DNA from 4 places in the Paenibacillus sp. OK060 genome. Region 4 is predicted to be linked to each of the others. Evidence: riboswitches for the same ligand, from Rfam matches in the RefSeq annotation. Region 4 holds a riboswitch; each other region holds the start of a gene.
The links. Region 4 has a riboswitch for thiamine pyrophosphate ahead of BLS14_RS22805 (ABC transporter substrate-binding protein). Riboswitches for the same ligand answer to the same signal wherever they lie in the genome.
Positions count from the first base shown of each region.

Region 1: linked by a shared signal. The riboswitch ahead of BLS14_RS15265 (ABC transporter ATP-binding protein) and the one ahead of BLS14_RS22805 (ABC transporter substrate-binding protein) in region 4 are both predicted to bind thiamine pyrophosphate.
Region 2: linked by a shared signal. The riboswitch ahead of BLS14_RS15305 (ECF transporter S component) and the one ahead of BLS14_RS22805 (ABC transporter substrate-binding protein) in region 4 are both predicted to bind thiamine pyrophosphate.
Region 3: linked by a shared signal. The riboswitch ahead of BLS14_RS09155 (thiamine phosphate synthase) and the one ahead of BLS14_RS22805 (ABC transporter substrate-binding protein) in region 4 are both predicted to bind thiamine pyrophosphate.

Region 1 covers NZ_FNFR01000004.1:6,766-11,070, forward strand. Annotated here, with positions in the region: gene BLS14_RS15255 (ABC transporter substrate-binding protein) at 1-683, opposite strand, end outside; gene BLS14_RS15260 (ABC transporter permease) at 733-1,545, opposite strand; gene BLS14_RS15265 (ABC transporter ATP-binding protein) at 1,532-2,326, opposite strand; TPP riboswitch at 2,476-2,578, opposite strand; gene hisC (histidinol-phosphate transaminase) at 2,686-3,813, opposite strand; gene BLS14_RS15275 (ATP-binding cassette domain-containing protein) at 3,832-4,305, opposite strand, start outside.
Region 2 covers NZ_FNFR01000004.1:15,519-19,823, reverse strand. Annotated here, with positions in the region: gene BLS14_RS15315 (energy-coupling factor transporter transmembrane component T family protein) at 1-472, opposite strand, end outside; gene BLS14_RS15310 (ATP-binding cassette domain-containing protein) at 447-1,493, opposite strand; partial or broken gene BLS14_RS33565 (ATP-binding cassette domain-containing protein) at 1,515-1,865, opposite strand; gene BLS14_RS15305 (ECF transporter S component) at 1,956-2,549, opposite strand; TPP riboswitch at 2,791-2,901, opposite strand; gene BLS14_RS15300 (pectate lyase) at 3,215-3,883, opposite strand; gene BLS14_RS15295 (radical SAM/SPASM domain-containing protein) at 4,249-4,305, opposite strand, start outside.
Region 3 covers NZ_FNFR01000002.1:649,622-653,926, reverse strand. Annotated here, with positions in the region: gene BLS14_RS09160 (ABC-F family ATP-binding cassette domain-containing protein) at 1-1,184, shown strand, start outside; TPP riboswitch at 1,318-1,427, shown strand; gene BLS14_RS09155 (thiamine phosphate synthase) at 1,719-2,336, shown strand; gene thiO (glycine oxidase ThiO) at 2,341-3,570, shown strand; gene thiS (sulfur carrier protein ThiS) at 3,567-3,770, shown strand; gene BLS14_RS09140 (thiazole synthase) at 3,774-4,305, shown strand, end outside.
Region 4 covers NZ_FNFR01000006.1:282,041-286,345, forward strand. Annotated here, with positions in the region: gene BLS14_RS22795 (VOC family protein) at 113-499, shown strand; gene BLS14_RS22800 (NAD-dependent epimerase/dehydratase family protein) at 517-1,272, shown strand; TPP riboswitch at 1,418-1,530, shown strand; gene BLS14_RS22805 (ABC transporter substrate-binding protein) at 1,752-2,792, shown strand; gene BLS14_RS22810 (thiamine-binding protein) at 3,016-3,306, shown strand; gene BLS14_RS22815 (ABC transporter permease) at 3,306-4,064, shown strand; gene BLS14_RS22820 (ABC transporter ATP-binding protein) at 4,108-4,305, shown strand, end outside.

The sequences.
Region 1 (4,305 bases), on a different contig from region 4:
ATGGCATGGCCTTCCTTTTCCAGAATCAATTGTTCATGGTTAATAAAACCACCCATAATGGCATCTGCCTGCCCGGAAGCCAGGGAAGGGATCAGGTCAAATCCCACATCCACCAAATTCATCTTGTCGGGATTACCGCCATCCTGGCTGATCATGGTACGCACCATTGCTTCATACAAAGGGATTGAGGAATAGCCGACCGTCCTCCCTTCAAGATCTTTTGGCGATTTCACTTTACCGTCTGCTTCAGTCAACAGATGCACGAGCGGATGGCGAACGACGGCTGCAATCGAACGTACAGGAATGTTCTCCCCACGCGCGAGCAAAATTTGCGGCTGGTAGCTTAGTGCAAGATCGATTTTCCCGGCGGCAACAAGTTTGAGTGCATCATTCGTATCGGCAGGCATCTGGATATCGACATCCAGACCTTGATCCGCGAAGTAACCATTCTCCTGAGCAACATAGATGAAGGAATGCACTGCATTTGGGTACCAATCGAGCATGATGGACAGCTTGTCTTTGGATGTCGATGGCGTTTCTATCGCAGATGAGTCTGTATCGTTTGCATTGGAAGTTGAGCCTGTGGAGGGCGTATTGATGCCCGTTTTACCGCATCCGCTGACGATTAGCAAAAGAGACATGAGCAGAATGGGGAGCAGGGAATAGATATGCTTTTTATTCATAACGTAAAGTTCCTCGTTTCTTTTGTTTTTTTGTTTTGAAATCCGAAAGTTATCCAGCTTTTCTTCTACCTGCATGACGTGGTGTACCAAATCTTCTCTCCATCCATGCAATGAGTACAAACAGCGCGATACCAAGCAGGGATAATAGCATAATGGCGGCGAACATCGCATCCGTGTTCATATTGCTCGACATTCTGCGGCTGAAGTAGCCAAGCCCCTTGCTTCCACCAAGCCATTCACCGATCGTTGCACCGACCACACAATACACCACGGACATTTTCAGTCCCGAAAAGAAGGAGGGAAGGGCAAGTGGAATCTGGAGTTTGCGAAAAATATCCCACTTGGTGGCCCCCATCGTCAGCAGCAGTTCACGCTGCTCCGGATCACCCTTGCGCAGGCCATCGTAGGTGCTCACCACAATTGGGAAAAATGCGATCAGGAACACCACCGCCACTTTACTCCACAGCGTGTAGCCAAACCACAGGATAAAGACGGGGGACAGGGCAATCAGCGGGATCGTCTGACTGATCACGATGAAGGGATATAACGCTTTTTCAATCGACCGATTCATATACATACCCGTTGCAAGTGCAATTCCGGCACCAATGGACAAGCCAAAACCAACGACAACCTCCATCAAGGTAGCAGGCAGATGTGTAGCCAGCAGAAGGTGGTGATGTTCATACAGCGAACGGACAATCGCCGTCGGGGCTGGAATGATGAAGGAAGGCACCCATCCCATACACACAATCCACTCCCAGAGAGCAAGCAGCAAGATCATGAGCAAAAGAAACAGACCATAACGGGCAAGCCAACCTCTTACGCTATGCTTCATGCTATCTCTCAAGTTACCGTCTCGCATGCAATTGTTCCTCCAGTAGTCGTCTCATCTGAACGAGAGCCGGTTCGTAGATCATGTCCGAATGTCTTGGACGTGGCAAAGGTACCGTCAGATCCTGCAGCTGTTGGCCTTGGCCCACCGGAGTTAACAGGATAATTCGATCACTGAGCAGCAGGGCTTCTTCAATGTCATGTGTGATGAACAACACGGTTTTGCCCAGGCCTTCCCAGAGCTCCAGCAGCCAGCGATGCATCTCACGTTTGGTCAGGGCATCGAGTGCGCCGAATGGTTCATCCAGCAGCATCAGTTGGCCACCTGTCAGCAAAGTACGAAGCAGCGCGACACGCTGGCGCATGCCACCTGAAAGCTCGTCCGGGTAAGCATGCGCGTGGCCGGATAAGCCAAATCTGTCGAGGCCAGCCAGGATATCTGCTCGAATCCTTATCTTATCCTGCCGACCTGCAGCCAGTTCAGAGGGAAGCATGCAATTCCCCATGACGGTTCTCCAGGATAATAGGAGGTCCTTTTGCGGCATGTAGGCCACCTGCCCCAGTCGCTTTCCTTCTTGAACCCAAGGAATTTCAATGGTTCCGTGTGTTGGCTCAAGCAAGCCTGCCAGCAGCTTGAAAAGGGTACTTTTACCGGAGCCGCTGGAACCGATGAGCGAGACGAATTCGCCTTTGGCTACACGCATCGACACATTGGAGAGCACGGGGGAATCCCTTTTTCCCGGGAAAGCGTAGCTCATGTTGTGAATGGTTATATCGTTATCCATCTCGTTCCGTCCCCCCTTGTTATTCATAATTCAACTTCAAACCGCGGGATCTTTAATTACACCTTCTGATCTGCCCGCAGAACGCGAAAAAGACCCACCCATTTCCGGAGAAATGAGTGGGTCTGTAAGTTCAATTCACATTAAATTCCATCATCAACATGAAAAAATCCGCTTACTGAGAGGCCGCTCCACTTCCCTCCGCTGGTATGATCCAGATCAGGTTCAAAGGGTCCGAATCGTTCGATTCGTCTCAGCCGCAAGGCTCCCCTAGTGCAATGTTCAAGATATGCAGTTGTGTGTTCAGCATATATCACATGCAAGTGGAATGTAAAGAGGGCGGCTTAAAAGAAGTGTGCGTAATGTGAGTTAGGAAAGTAACTAGGATTCTAATCGTTTGAATGTAACAGTGAATCAAGCTCCCCGATCAGACGGGCAATCTGCTCCGGTGTACCAATCGTAATCCGAAGCCAGGTAGGCATACTGAATTGGGCACCGCCGCGGACAGAGATGCCTCTGTTCAACAATTCTTGGGTAATCGGGCCACTATCCTGCAACAGATCAACCATGATGAAATTTGTTTCGGAAGGGATGTAGGGTAAGTTCCACTGATCAAAGGACTGCATTAACGTTTCCCTTCCTTGACGATTGTAGTGCAGGCAGTGAGAAACAAATTCATGATCATCCAGGCTGGCCAAAGCAGCGGCTTGGGATGTGGCTGTCAGACTGATGGGCAGCTTGACCCGGTTAATGCCTTCAATAATGCTTTCATTCCCGATGCCATATCCAATTCGCAGGCCGGCAAGTCCATATATTTTGGAGAAGGTCCGCAAAATAATCAGATTATTATACTGCTCCAGCAGCTTAACCGTATCAGGATAATCTTCACTTTCCGCGAATTCATAATACGCTTCGTCCAGGACAACCACGACATGGGAGGGAACATGTTCGAGTAAACCAAGTAGGGCATCTGCCGTGAAAATGGTTCCGGTTGGATTATTCGGATTGCACAGCCAGATAATTCGGGTAGAAGCATTGATCCGTTGCCGGAATTGCTCCAGGTCCAGTGAATGGTTGACCAAAGGCACTTCATGAATGACCCCGCCTGCCAGCAGCGTAGCGCCCTTATACCAGTTAAAGGAGGGCACTGGAATGAGTGATTCCTCGCCGGGATTAAGATAGGCTTGGGCGGTAAGGGTAAGGAGCTCGAATGAACCACTGCCAAATACCAGTTGGGAGGTACGCACACCCAGACGGTCCGCAAGTTTGTCACGCAGCAGTTGGCTGGAACCGTCGGGGTATTGAGCCAAAAGATCGGAACCCAGCGATCTGACCGCTTCCGCTGCCAGGGGAGAAGAACCGAACGGATTCTCGTTCGCTGCAAGTCGATCTACACTTTCCAGTCCCAACTCCCGCCGGATCTGTTCCATGGATTTGGCAGGCGTATAAGCCGGAATTTGAGTTAAAAGGTCTTTAACAGGTGGAGAGGGAACGGGTGAGAGGGATTGCATAATCATGCCTTCTTTCCAGTGGAATTAGATCGAGAATGATATCTGTTTCTGGGCAATCTGCTGTGGTGTCTCTTGTGGCGGAGTCAACAAGCGATTCAGAATCAGGTTTTCAAAATGAGCAAACCCGCTGTCCCGAACGCGTGGCCGCTCCAGCGTAATTCGGGTATCCATCGTTATATGACCATCCTCAATTAACAGCACTCTGTCTGCCAGCGCAACCGCCTCACTGACATCATGCGTGACCAGAATGACAGTCAGATCTTCTTCTACCCACAAGCGTTCGATTAATTGCTGCATCTCAATTCGTGTCAATGCATCCAATGCACCCAGCGGTTCATCCAGCAGCAGTAAACGCGGATGACTTGCGAGTGCCCGTGCCAAGGCGACACGTTGTTTTTGTCCGCCAGATAATACCCCCGGCCAATCACCTTCACGCTCTCCAAGTCCTACATTGCGAAGCGACTGGCGTGCATCTTCCTTGTTCTTGTCGGGGATACC
Region 2 (4,305 bases), on a different contig from region 4:
TCGGAATCATACGCATAGCCGCCAGAAAACTATAGGCATACTTGGGTGGGAGCCTCCACTGCTGCATGAGGGAATAAAAGAGACGGACAGGCTTGGTCGTCAGACCGAACAACAATCCAGCTGCCGCCATACTTAGGGAACGAAATCCTAGGTGCAACCCGCGGTAGAAGCTCTCTTCGGTAATATGAATCAATCCCCACTGAAACCAGGTGGTCTCCCCTTTACCAAACATGATCATACCTGTGGAAGTTGATATAAATACCAGAATGAACGGAGATGCATACAGCAATAATCTGGGCCATGCGTGACCTGTCCAGCCCAGCAGTAACAGCATGACAACTGCCACATTAGCCATTACATTCAGGTTGTGAATAAGGATGACGAAGACAAACAGCAATGTCAGGAAAATCATTTTCAACCCCGGATTCACCGCGTGAAGCCAAGTCTCACGATGAGGAAACGAGAGCTGCATCCGTTAACCTCCCCTCATGCACCGTCCAGATCCGGGTGCAATAACGCTTCACGATTTCACGGTCATGTGTAACCATCACAATGGCGGTCCCTTCACGCCGCAGCCATTCCAGCTGTGATAACATGGCAAAAGTATTCCGCGCATCCTGTCCAAAGGTAGGTTCATCCAGTAACAAAATACGCTGTTCCCGTACCAGAGCTGATGCTACACTCAGTCGTCGTTTCTGTCCCATCGACAATTGGTATGGATGCCTGCCGGACAGCTCACTCAGTCCGAATTGCTCCAGCATATTATCGGTTTTGATAACTCTTTCTTCGGCAGTTAACTTGCCGCTCAGCAAGGAGAATCCCACTTCATCCCGGACTGTATTGGTCACGAATTGAAATTCAGGATTCTGGAATACAAAGGCAATGTGATCTGCAAGCTGCTCGGTTTTTCCGGCCGATTGTCCTTCCACAACATAATGACCTGTCGTTTTTAGAATATTCATTATGGATAGCAATAACGAACTTTTACCTGCCCCGTTAGCCCCGACAATCCCCACCCAATCTCCGTGCCATACCTTGGCCTGTTCCACCTGAATGAAAGGTGTTTTTCCGCGCCATCCGGTGAATTGCTGCATTTCCAGGGCTGGTTGGGGCTGCGCAGAAGCTCGCTCCTCCTTGTTATCCATACTTTCAGTTTCTGTTGCCCCATAACGAATAAACTCTCCTGTGACCAACGTCTGTGCTTTCGTCTGCCCTCGCTCTTCCCAAACTCCTGGATACCAGATTCCGTATTCCCTGAGCATATTCCGCTCATCTGTAAATACCTGATTCGCCGGGCCATCTGACACAATCTTTCCTTCAGGCGACAATACGATGATTCGGTCTACCCACTCGACAATTTCATTAATTTTATGTTCCACGATAATGAGTGTTTTGTCCTGTGCAATCTGTTTCACCGTATCCCACACCTGAGAGGTTCCTTCATCATCCAACAGTGCCGTTGGTTCATCCAAAAAGAGTACGTCTGGCTCCATAGCCAGAATCGAAGCCATCGCAAGACGCTGCTTCATCCCCTGTGACATGGATTGAATGAGTGTTCGGTTATGTTCAAAGCATAACCCCACCTGTTCCAGATATCGATGGATAAGAGCAGGCATCTGCTCGCGTGGAATATTCCGGTTTTCCAGTACAAATGCAATCTCTTCATCCGTATATGACATACAGAACTGGGTATCCGGATCTTGAAAAACAATACCGGGCTGCTCAGGCACCTGAATGTCATCACATTTCATCGGAATCTCCACAGATCGCGGAATCAGACCACTCAGAATTTGCAACAAGGTTGATTTGCCAGAGCCGCTTGGTCCAAGCAACAACACTTTCTCCCCTTGACGCACAGAGAGAGACAAGCCTTGGAACACCAAGGCCTTCTCTCCCGGGAACTTACATCTTAGATTCGTAACACCTACCGCTTGCACATTCTCCACTTCATTCATCTAGTCCAGCGCCTCATAATCCTGCTTCGACACCGGTCTAAGGGATCGTGTTACACCTGTAAGCTCCAGCGCTTTGGCGAGATAATAGGTGAATACACCCGCAATCAGAATACTTCCAATGAAGCGGAATCCGATAAACAGCGTGTAGTTCCAAGCCGTGAGGGAATCAATGTACCCATACTGATAATCGAGTACAAGCGAAGCCGCTGCTGCACCAATAGCCGCAAGGCAGGTAACGAACAGATTGCTTTTCCGATACAGAAATGCGGCGAAGAAGATCTCTGCACCCAGCCCTTGCAGCAGCCCATACACCAGTGTCGACATGCCCCACTCACTACCTAGAAAAGCACTCACCGTTGATGCCGCAACTTCGGCCAGAATGGCTACACCCGGCTTGCGAATAATTACAAAGGCAAAGGTGCCCGCCATGAACCACATGCCGTAAATCATCTGCTCCGCATGAACGCCGAATGGCTTCATCAGATCATATGTAGGTCCCCATATTTTGTAGATCACCCCAAAGACTACCGCAATCACAATTGTTACCAAAATATCGGTTAACTTCAATCTGTTGCTGCCTACTGCTGTTGACATGTTCTCTACTTCCTTCCTCTGTTTCCCTAGATTTATAAAAAAAACAATAAAACAAACAAAAAAAGCCTCCCCGGTTCACAGGCAGGCCATACGCACAGTTTACAATTCTCACGATGCAACGCATTAGGCAGATATAGAGAAAGAAGAAAACAAACGACACCATCCCCGTCACATCAGAGAAATCCCGTTGCAACCAAGAAACGCTGACATTTATGTTCTATCCCTTATCACTTACCATTGCTCATCGCAAATTCATGTTCTCTACGCTGGCATTACCCAGATCAGATATACGGTCAGCAGCACAAGGCCGCTCTCTCAGCCCAACTTCATTGAGCACCCGGTTCACTTATTTCATTGCTTCTACTGTACAACACATGGGTATTTGTGACAATCCCGATAAGAAAAAATCAGTTTAAACTAGAAGAAAGAGTGATTAACTATATGTCTCATTTATGCGTCATATACCTCTGCTTCAAGAAATAACGTCTCTGTAATTCGTTACATCTCAGAAAGGTGCAAATGAGAGCGAATAATGTGTGCCAGGTTCATTAGACCAAGATAACGCGAACAAGGGATGTCCCCGTCATATTCATGAGGACATCCCCTTTAATTGTTATGCTTCATATCCTTTAGAGGAAAATTATTGAGAACCGGTAAGCTCTGTTTTAATATTGAGTATTCCCGGATTGACTTGTTTTGCCCGATGCAAAGCCTTTAAACAAGGTCGGTACTTTGGAGTAACGGGTATTTGTAATTTTCCCTTGCGATGTACTGCTGTCCGTACGCATAATAGAATCTTTGACATTGGAAATGTCTGAGTTGTCGAGCGTCATGTTCACGGCGAAGGTTGTTCCGCCATTCTGACGTACCAGCTTGCCAATATCGTCTGCACGGAAATTTTTAATGTTAATCGTTCCGGCTGCATTCATTTGAAATACTTTATCATAGGCCTTGTAAGCTGCACCACCAGTGATGTTAACCGTTCCGGCTAATTTCAGAGTCAGAGCGTCCTCACCGACATCCTCCCAAATCACATTTGAAATTGTGCAGTTACCGTAACAATGAACACCGTCAGCTGCAGGTGAACCGATAATCACATTTTTGAGCGTGGCGCCTGCCTCCAACCGAAATACCGGCTTCTGATCTTCCGCTTGAGATCCATCTCCCAGGGTGGAAGGGTTGGCTACATACGTTTGGCCTTTGCCATCAAAAGTTTCTCCCTTGGCTACAATAATCGTTGAGTTTACAACAGCAGGTGCAGCAAAAGCTGGAATTGCACCGAATAATGAAGCGACCAGACCCGCAGACAGCAGCAACGTCAACATTTTTTTCATAACTTAAATCCTCCCTTATTCTGATGAATTGGCGTACAAGCATAAGCTTGTCCTCAAGGAACCGATCAGAGGTGCACCTCCGGCTCGGAACCTACCCTGATCCTACCAAAAAAGGGATGTTACGATAATAATCATTAGCTTAGATATAGAAATGATAGCATTATGCCTGTGTTCTCGGCATTTTTTGCATCGTACTCCATTGTGTAATGTGCCGATCTCAACTTCGGGTATGCTTCTTTTACAACTTGTAATCTATGGCGATATGCTCCTTTATCGTTCTAGAAAAAACGAAAGACCACCTCATCTGTTTCCAGACAACGTGATCTCTATTATTTTGAATCTCATTTTATTTATTAAATTACGCTTTAAGCGCCGAACCGCTGACGATATCCGCACTTCCGACATAATTCCTCCACGGCTTC
Region 3 (4,305 bases), on a different contig from region 4:
TGGGTGACATTCAAGAGCAATTGGAGCAAGGTGATTTTTATCTGATCGATGTGAAAGTGGAAGAGATGGCGAATGGACTTGGATTGTCCGCCATCGGTCTAGATCGTGATGTGGCCGCGCTTAGTGGTGGTCAGCGTACGAAGGTATTGCTTGCCAAGCTTTTACTGGAGAAACCCACAGCTCTTTTGTTGGATGAGCCGACGAACTATCTCGATGTGGAACACATTGAATGGCTGACGCGTTACCTGAAGGATTACCCGTATGCGTTTATTCTGATTTCGCATGATACAGAGTTTATGAATGAGGTCGTTAACGTTATTTATCATCTGGAATTTGCCAAGTTGACGCGTTATGCAGCGAACTATAACAAATTCCTTGAAATGGCCGACATGAATAAGGCGCAACATATTGATGCTTATGAGAAACAGCAGGAGTTTATCAAGAAGCAGGAAGATTTCATTCAGCGGAACAAAGCCCGCGCTTCCACTTCCGGTCGTGCCAAGAGCCGTGAGAAGCAGCTCGGCAAGATTGAACGGATTGATCGTCCAGACGAAGCGGCCAAACCCACATTCAAATTCAAGGATGCCCGGGCGAGTAGTAAAACCGTCTTTGAGGGTATTGATTTTGAAATCGGATATTCATATGCATTATTGCCTAAAATGACGATGACGATTGAGCGTGGCGAGAAAATTGCCATTGTTGGATGTAACGGTGTAGGTAAATCCACACTGCTCAAGACGATCTTGGGGAAAATCCCACCAATTAGCGGTAAGACTTTCTTGGGGGACTATCTGGAAACAGCTTATTTCGAACAGGAAGTACGTGCAGGTAATATTACCCCGATCGAAGATGTGTGGAATGAGTTTTCTCATCTGACACAGAATGAAGTCCGGGGCCATCTCGCACGTTGTGGATTAAAAAATGAGCATATCACCCGCCCGCTTAACGCACTTAGTGGTGGTGAACAAGCCAAGGTTCGTTTATGTAAGCTTCTGATGCGTGAAAGTAACTGGATTTTGTTCGATGAGCCCACAAACCATTTGGATGTAACCGCAAAAGCAGAGCTGAAACGTGCCCTGCAGGAATTCAAGGGTACCGTGCTGCTCGTATCCCATGAACCTGAATTTTATGAAGGTTGGGTAACCAAAACGTGGGATGTTGAAGCTTGGTCCGACAAACAATAGTTTCTACGAAATTCTTCGCACCAGAAACAGCAACTTCGTTAACTACATGATTTCAGCAATGGTGAACAACGTAATTCATGGAAATGTACGGTGACAAAAAAAGGTGTCTATGGTAACATAGGCTACAGCTTCATATGAACACTAGGGGGGCCGCACGATGCGGCTGAGATGGAAGAATGCGATTCCGGACCCTTTGTACCTGATCTGGATCATACCAGCGTAGGGAAGTGGCGCGTTTCAGCTAATGACAAAGAGCTTTATCGTTGACTTTGCGATATGGCCTGCAAGATGAATCATGCAGTTCTATGTATACAGCGTTGCGACTATGGATGGTTTCTATAGTTGTTATGCGTTATGTATAGTGTAATTGCATGCGACAGTCATTCAGTTGATCCATGAATTTTAAATTCGTGGCCACTCCCCTACGGGAGTGGCTTTTTTGTTGTTGTATATCAGCTTAAATCATGCAAGAGGAGGGCGAATAGGACGGTAATCTTCCACGAACATGTAATAACAAGATCATTCGAACTGCATGTGGTTTCACCAGGTACAGGAGACTTGGGCTCTTTTCTGAATATTGCTAAGGGTATATGGCGGTGGGTCGATTATATCCACATTCGGGAAAAAAAGCTGACCCTTGAAGAACAGATGTATTGGGCGCAAGGTCTAAAAACACAAGGTGTTCCATCTGACCGAATCATTATGAATGGCTCAGATCAGCTGGATCAACATGCTTCAATTGGTGGTGTGCATTGGGGTCAAGCAGTTATTCACAGCTATGATAAGGATGAGTTGAGGACAGTCGATCGGCTGCGCGTAGGCATATCGGTTCATTCTCTGGAAGAAGCAAAAGTTGCAGAAAAACAGGGAGCGGATTATCTCTTTTATGGGCATGTCTATGCTTCAAATAGTAAACCGAATTGCGAACCCAGAGGGCTAAGTGCGTTGGCTGAGGTATGCTCTAATGTTTCGATTCCCGTGATCGCGATTGGCGGGATAAGACCTGAAAATATTGCTGCCATTCGAACTGCTGGTGCTAGAGGAGCCGCTGTGATTTCTACGATTTGGACGACCGATAAGCCGGAACTAGCTGCCGCTTCATTGCGACAGGCGATCACGGATTCAGACAAGTACGCCGAACCAAGGAGATGAGATCTTGAGAGAGGAAGCAAGAAGTCGAAGCAGGAATCGTTCAGGCTATCATCCAGGAATAGTTTCGGGAAGTAAAGTTGGAGCGGAAGTTCGAGGCAAGCTTCATGCAGAAACCATTATTGTAGGTGGAGGAGTTATCGGTTGTGCCATCGCATGTGAACTCGCTACTCGAGGCCATGACGTTCTTCTGGTTGAGCGGGCGCGGCTCGCTGGGGGAACTTCCTGTGCAGCCGCAGGCATGCTTGCTGCTGATAGTGAGGAATTCACTCATGCTGTAATGGCAAAGCTTGCAAGGCAGAGCAGAGCTTTGCTTCATGAGCAGAAGGAACGGATAAGTTCGCTTAGCGGAGTGGAAATGGGGCTGCAACAGCATGGCTTTATTACTCCTTTTCGTTCATACAGTGAAGTCAACAGTTACAAAAATAATCGATCGTCTACCTTATCTACAGAACATATTTGGTGGGATCGTGTCGCTGTCCAGCAGGAAGCATCATGGTTAAACAGGGATACGTATGGAGCATATTACAGACCTTCCGAGAGCGAGGTTCTTCCTGTCAACTTAACGCAGGCTTATGTCAGATCTGCTCAAGCCATGGGTGCAAGGGTGATGGAAGGTGTACAGGATGTCCGTTTGCATACTGATGTGAATGGAGTGCAAGGGATCGAGACTTCAATAGGAACGATGACATCGAGAAATGTCATTATTGCTACAGGGTTACATGGTGAAGAATTGATGAGACATGTGGGTCTGAAATCGCCTGTTTTACCAGTAAAGGGGGAGATTGCAGCCGTGCAGTTTTCTCCCCACCATGCCGGGTACAGGCCAGACAAAACGGTGTATGCAGAGGATATATATATTGTTCCCAAAGCCAATGGAGAAGTATGGATCGGTGCAACAAGCCTTCCTGGAAGAACAGACATGAAAGTTTCGGTACAAGGCATTCAGAAGCTGCTTGCAGCTGCAACAAACTGGGTACCTGGCATGAAGGAAGCACATTTTATCCGAGCGTGGGCTGGTGTCCGTCCTTCGACTCCAGATGGATTGCCCTATGTGGGGGCTTGTGATAGTGTACCGGGTTTATTCGCTGCTTTTGGACATTATCGTAACGGCATATTGCTTAGTGCGATTACAGGCAGCCTCATGGCTGACTTGATTTGTGGCAAAACTTCGGAAGAACTGGGGATTCAGGACCTTTGTCCAGAACGTTTGAACATAAAGGAGATGTTGCAGTGAACATCATTGTCAACGGACAAACCATGCAAATTGAAGATAGCTTAAATCGTGTAGACAAATTGCTCCATTCATTTAATTTGCAAGTAAAAACCGTCGTGGTTGAATTGAATCGTCAAATTTTAACGCGGGAATATCATGAAACGACGGCGTTAAGAGACGGAGACCGAATTGAAATTGTACATTTTGTGGGAGGCGGTTGAATTATGCTGAGGATTGGAAATTATACGTTTGAATCTAGATTGCTGCTGGGTACAGGCAAATTTTCGGACTTGGAAGTGCAGAGTCAGGCGGTTGAGGCTTCAGGTACGGATGTATTAACGTTCGCGGTTCGGCGTTTGAATCTGGAAGATCGGAACAAACAGCACTTTCTGGACACACTGGACTTGAAAAGGTATACCCTGCTTCCCAATACAGCGGGTGCTGCAACAGCAGAGGAAGCTGTGCGAATCGCTGAACTAGCTCGGGCTTCAGGACTTTGTGATATGATAAAAGTAGAAGTTATCGGCGATGGAATCACATTACTTCCTGACCCAATTGAAACCTATAAAGCTTGCGAGATCTTGCTTGAAAAGGGCTTTACGGTACTGCCTTATATCTCAGACGATGTTATTCTGGCCAAGCGATTGCAACTACTCGGCGTACATGCTGTTATGCCTGGGGCTTCACCCATAGGGGCAGGGAGAGGAATTATTAATCCCTATAATCTGGAGATTATTATTGAACAAGCCGTCGTTC
Region 4 (4,305 bases):
ACAATTATAATTTTTCCAAATTAAAATCCTATTTGACAACCTCGTAGTACAGCCCTATGATATCCCTTAAAATGGTAGAAAAGATTCAATGCATATAAGGAGGATTTGGATTATGAGTTTTCAAAAGCGCATTGACCACGTCGGCATTGCCGTTCGTGATCTAGAGACCACGCTGCGTTTCTATACGGAGATTGTTGGTCTTGAATTGAAAGATCGGGTAACCCACACCAACGGTGTCATTCAGCTCGCCTTTCTCGGCTTCAACGGAAGCGATGAGACTGAGATTGAGTTGATTCAGGGATACAGCGACAAGCTGCCTTCCGAAGGTACGGTGCATCATTTTGCTATCCATGTCGATGACCTTGAGTCTGAGTACAACCGCATTAAGGCAACTGAGGCCGAGTTTATTGATGGAGAGATGATTACACTGCCTAACGGTTACCGTTATTTCTTCATCTATGGACCCGAGAAGGAATGGATTGAGTTCTTCCAGCGCTAAGAATTGGAGCTGATTTAATGAACATTTTAATTACCGGCGCAGCCGGAAAAATTGGACGTGACTTGTCCCAACACTTGTCAGAAGCATTTCACCTGCGACTAACGGATTTGAATATCGACAGACTGCATACGTATCAAGGGACAAGCCATGAGATCATGACACTTGATGTGACAGATCCCGAAGCCTGTCAGCACGCTTGCGAAGGCATGGATGTGGTTGTACATCTGGCGGGAGATCCTTCCCCGCATGCCGGATTCTATGAATCGTTGTTGGACATCAATATCAAAGGTACATTTAATGTATTCCGTGCAGCTAAGGACCAAGGTGTGCGGAGAGTCATTCTGGCAAGCAGTGCACAGACGATCGAGGGGTATCCCATTGATGCTCAAGTCTATCCGGACATGCCGACACGCCCACGGAATTTGTACGGAGTTAGCAAATGTTTTGGTGAATCGCTCGCTTCCTATTTTGCATATACCGAAGGTTTACAAAGTGTAGCAATACGTATAGGTGCATATGATGATTTCCAACCGGATGGACCCGCGCTGGAGGCAAGGGATATGAGCGCGTATATTAGTCCGGCTGACTTGTGTGATTTGATGTTCAAAGCAATTACAACTACAGATCTGGAGCCCTTCACCATACTGCATGGGATCTCGAATAATCGGTTTAAACGATTGAATCTGGAAACCACTCAGAAACAGGTAGGCTATGACCCGAAATCCGATGCTTTTGCACTCAGTCAGATTTCCTTATATGATTCGCCACGATAATTGTTGAAAATCACACATCTAGAGAGGTCGTTATACGCATGTATAATGGCCTCTTTGATTCATTCATACGTGCCCCTATCCAGTTCCTGACTGGACATGCGTGGGCCTCTGGCCTATAATTACACCTAGTAATGCCCGTAACTTCATAGTTTCCCAGGGGAGTCGGAATAGGCCGGCTGAGAGTGTATCCCACCAAGATACTGACCCTTAGACCTGATCTGGATCATGCCAGCGTAGGAATCGGAGTATATCGAATTGGCCCAGCCTCTTTGCTGAGTGCCACATCTCTAACGCCTGCACGCGTCCCGGATTAACGGGGCGCTTTTTTAATGTTCTTTTATATAGCCAGAGAGCTAAAAAAAGTGACGTCATCCGGATCATAGCTGGTATAAATCTGTCGATTTATGCAAGAAGCTTGGATATGAAGCCAAGGAGTACCCCGCGCCACTGGCCGGACAACATGAAGGAGAGAAATGAAGATGAGATGGCGTAAAATGATGGGCCTAATGCTCTTGTGCGTACTACTCGTGGCTGTGGCCGCATGTGGCGGCAAAGAAGCTGCACCTTCAGGAGAAAATGGCAGCAGCAACACCGAAAACAGCAATGAAGGTGACAACGCAGCCCTCAAGGACATTAAAGTGGTGCTGGATTGGACACCAAATACGAATCATACCGGACTGTATGCGGCCGTAGATCAAGGTTTTTACAAAGCTGAAGGCTTAAATGTCGAGATTGTACAACCAGGTGCCGGAGGCGCGGATACAATGGTGGCTTCGAACGAAGTGCCTTTTGGCGTAAGTTATCAGGAGAGTGTGACCCAGGCCCGCACACAGGGCGTACCGCTCGTGTCCATTGCTGCAGTCATTCAGCATAACACGTCCGGATTTGCCGCTCCGGTGGACCGGAACATCAAATCCCCCAAAGATTTTGAAGGTAAAACCTATGGTGGCTGGGGCTCTCCGGTGGAAGAAGCTGTGATGCAGTCCATTATGGAAGGCGAAGGCGCCGATGTATCCAAAGTAAAAAATATTAGCATGGGCGATGCAGACTTCTTCACCGCTGTGAAACGCGATATCGACTTTGCCTGGATCTTCTACGCGTGGACGGGCATTGAAGCCGAACTGCGCGGGGAACCGATCGACATGTTATATGTGAAAGATTATTCCGATTCACTGGACTACTACACACCTGTACTCGTTACCAATGAAAAGACGATTCAGAACGATCCCGAGCTGGTTAAAGCGTTCTTGAAAGCGACTTCCGAAGGATATCAATACGCGATTGAACATCCCGAAGACGCTGCCAACATTCTGATCAAGGCCGTACCGGATCTGGATAAGGATCTTGTACTCGCAAGCCAGAAGTGGCTGAGTCCAAAATATCAGGATGACGCACCACGCTGGGGTGAGCAGAAGCAGGAAGTATGGCAGAACTACACGGATTGGATGTTTAGCAAAAAACTGCTCGATGAGCAGGTAGATGTATCCAAAGCATATACAAACGAGTTCTTACCCCAATAAAATTATCCATATAAAACGAACTTAGTATTTACACGATGACGAAGAGGACAGAAATAACGTGAAAAAGCGAAGCGTTCGCCTTTATCACCGGATTTTCCCTTTGGAGAAGGGAATCAAAAAAATCTGGGGATAACAGCGATTGGAAGGTTATTCTGTCATCGAAGTGGCAAGTGTAACAGTCATTAGTTCATTTTATATATTTCGAAAGGAAAAGTGATCTCTCATGGCAAGCACACTACTTAGCATTCAAGTCATTCCCAAAACGCCAAATGGCGAAAATTCCTATCCTTATGTTGATCGTGCGATTGAAGTCATTCAGCAGTCTGGCTTGAAATATCAGGTTAATCCACTGGATACTACGATGGAGGGAGAACTGGAGGAACTGCTGGAGGTTGTCCGCAAAATGCACGAAGTTCTCGTGGAAGCTGGCAGCCCTAGCATCATCTCACAGATCAAAATCGCCCATAGCCCAAGTGGCTTCAGCATGGACACCCTGACGGAGAAATATCGCTAATGCATGCCTATTGGAAAAGCGTATGGCCGCCCTTTGTGGCGGTTATTCTCTTTATAGCGATATGGCAGGGAGCCGTCTCCCTGTTCCATATTGAGAAATGGATGCTGCCTGCGCCTTCGGACATCGCCCATGAAGCAGCATCCCAGGCCGAGCGACTTGGCATGCATGCATCGGCAACAATCCAGCTGACATTAATAGGATTTGCAGCAGGTACGCTCGTGGGATTACTGATTGCGATGGTGCTGCATCTGATTCCATTTTTGAAATCTGCACTCTATCCATTACTTATTCTTAGTCAAAATATACCGACCATTGCGCTTGCTCCGCTCTTGCTGATCTGGTTCGGATTTGGGCTGCTGCCCAAACTGATTACCATCATCCTGGTCTGCTTCTTCCCGGTGGCTGTAGCTGCCATGGACGGGTTGACCCGCACCGATGCGGCGATGATGAACTATATGCGCATGGCTGGTGCAAAACGCGGCCAAATTTTCTGGAAGCTCGAACTTCCACATGCATTGCCCTCGGTGTTCTCGGGGATTAAAATTGCCGCTACGTACAGCGTCATGGGTGCGATTATCGCCGAATGGATCGGTGCAGATAAGGGCATCGGCTATTATATGATGCTGCAAAAATCAGCCTATCGGACGGATCGTCTTTTCGTGGCAATCATGATTATTGTGGCATTGAGTCTGCTGCTCTTCCTGCTCATTGCGCTATTGGAGAAGCTGCTCGTACGCTGGCGTCCACAAAAGCGATAACTTTGAAATATGCACCATATAAAGGTTAGGAAGTGATGACAAGATGACACCCGAACACAACGAGCGGGTAGCTACTGCGCCGGATGAAGGTGCAACCACTCCAACGAGTAGCGGGAGTCCTGAATATGGAACCGTGGCCTTACCTGCACATCATTCTTCACCAGCGTTGGAAGTATTAGACGTGAATGCTTCGTTCCGGGAGCGACGCAGCACATTGCCCGTTCTGGATGGCCTGTCCCTG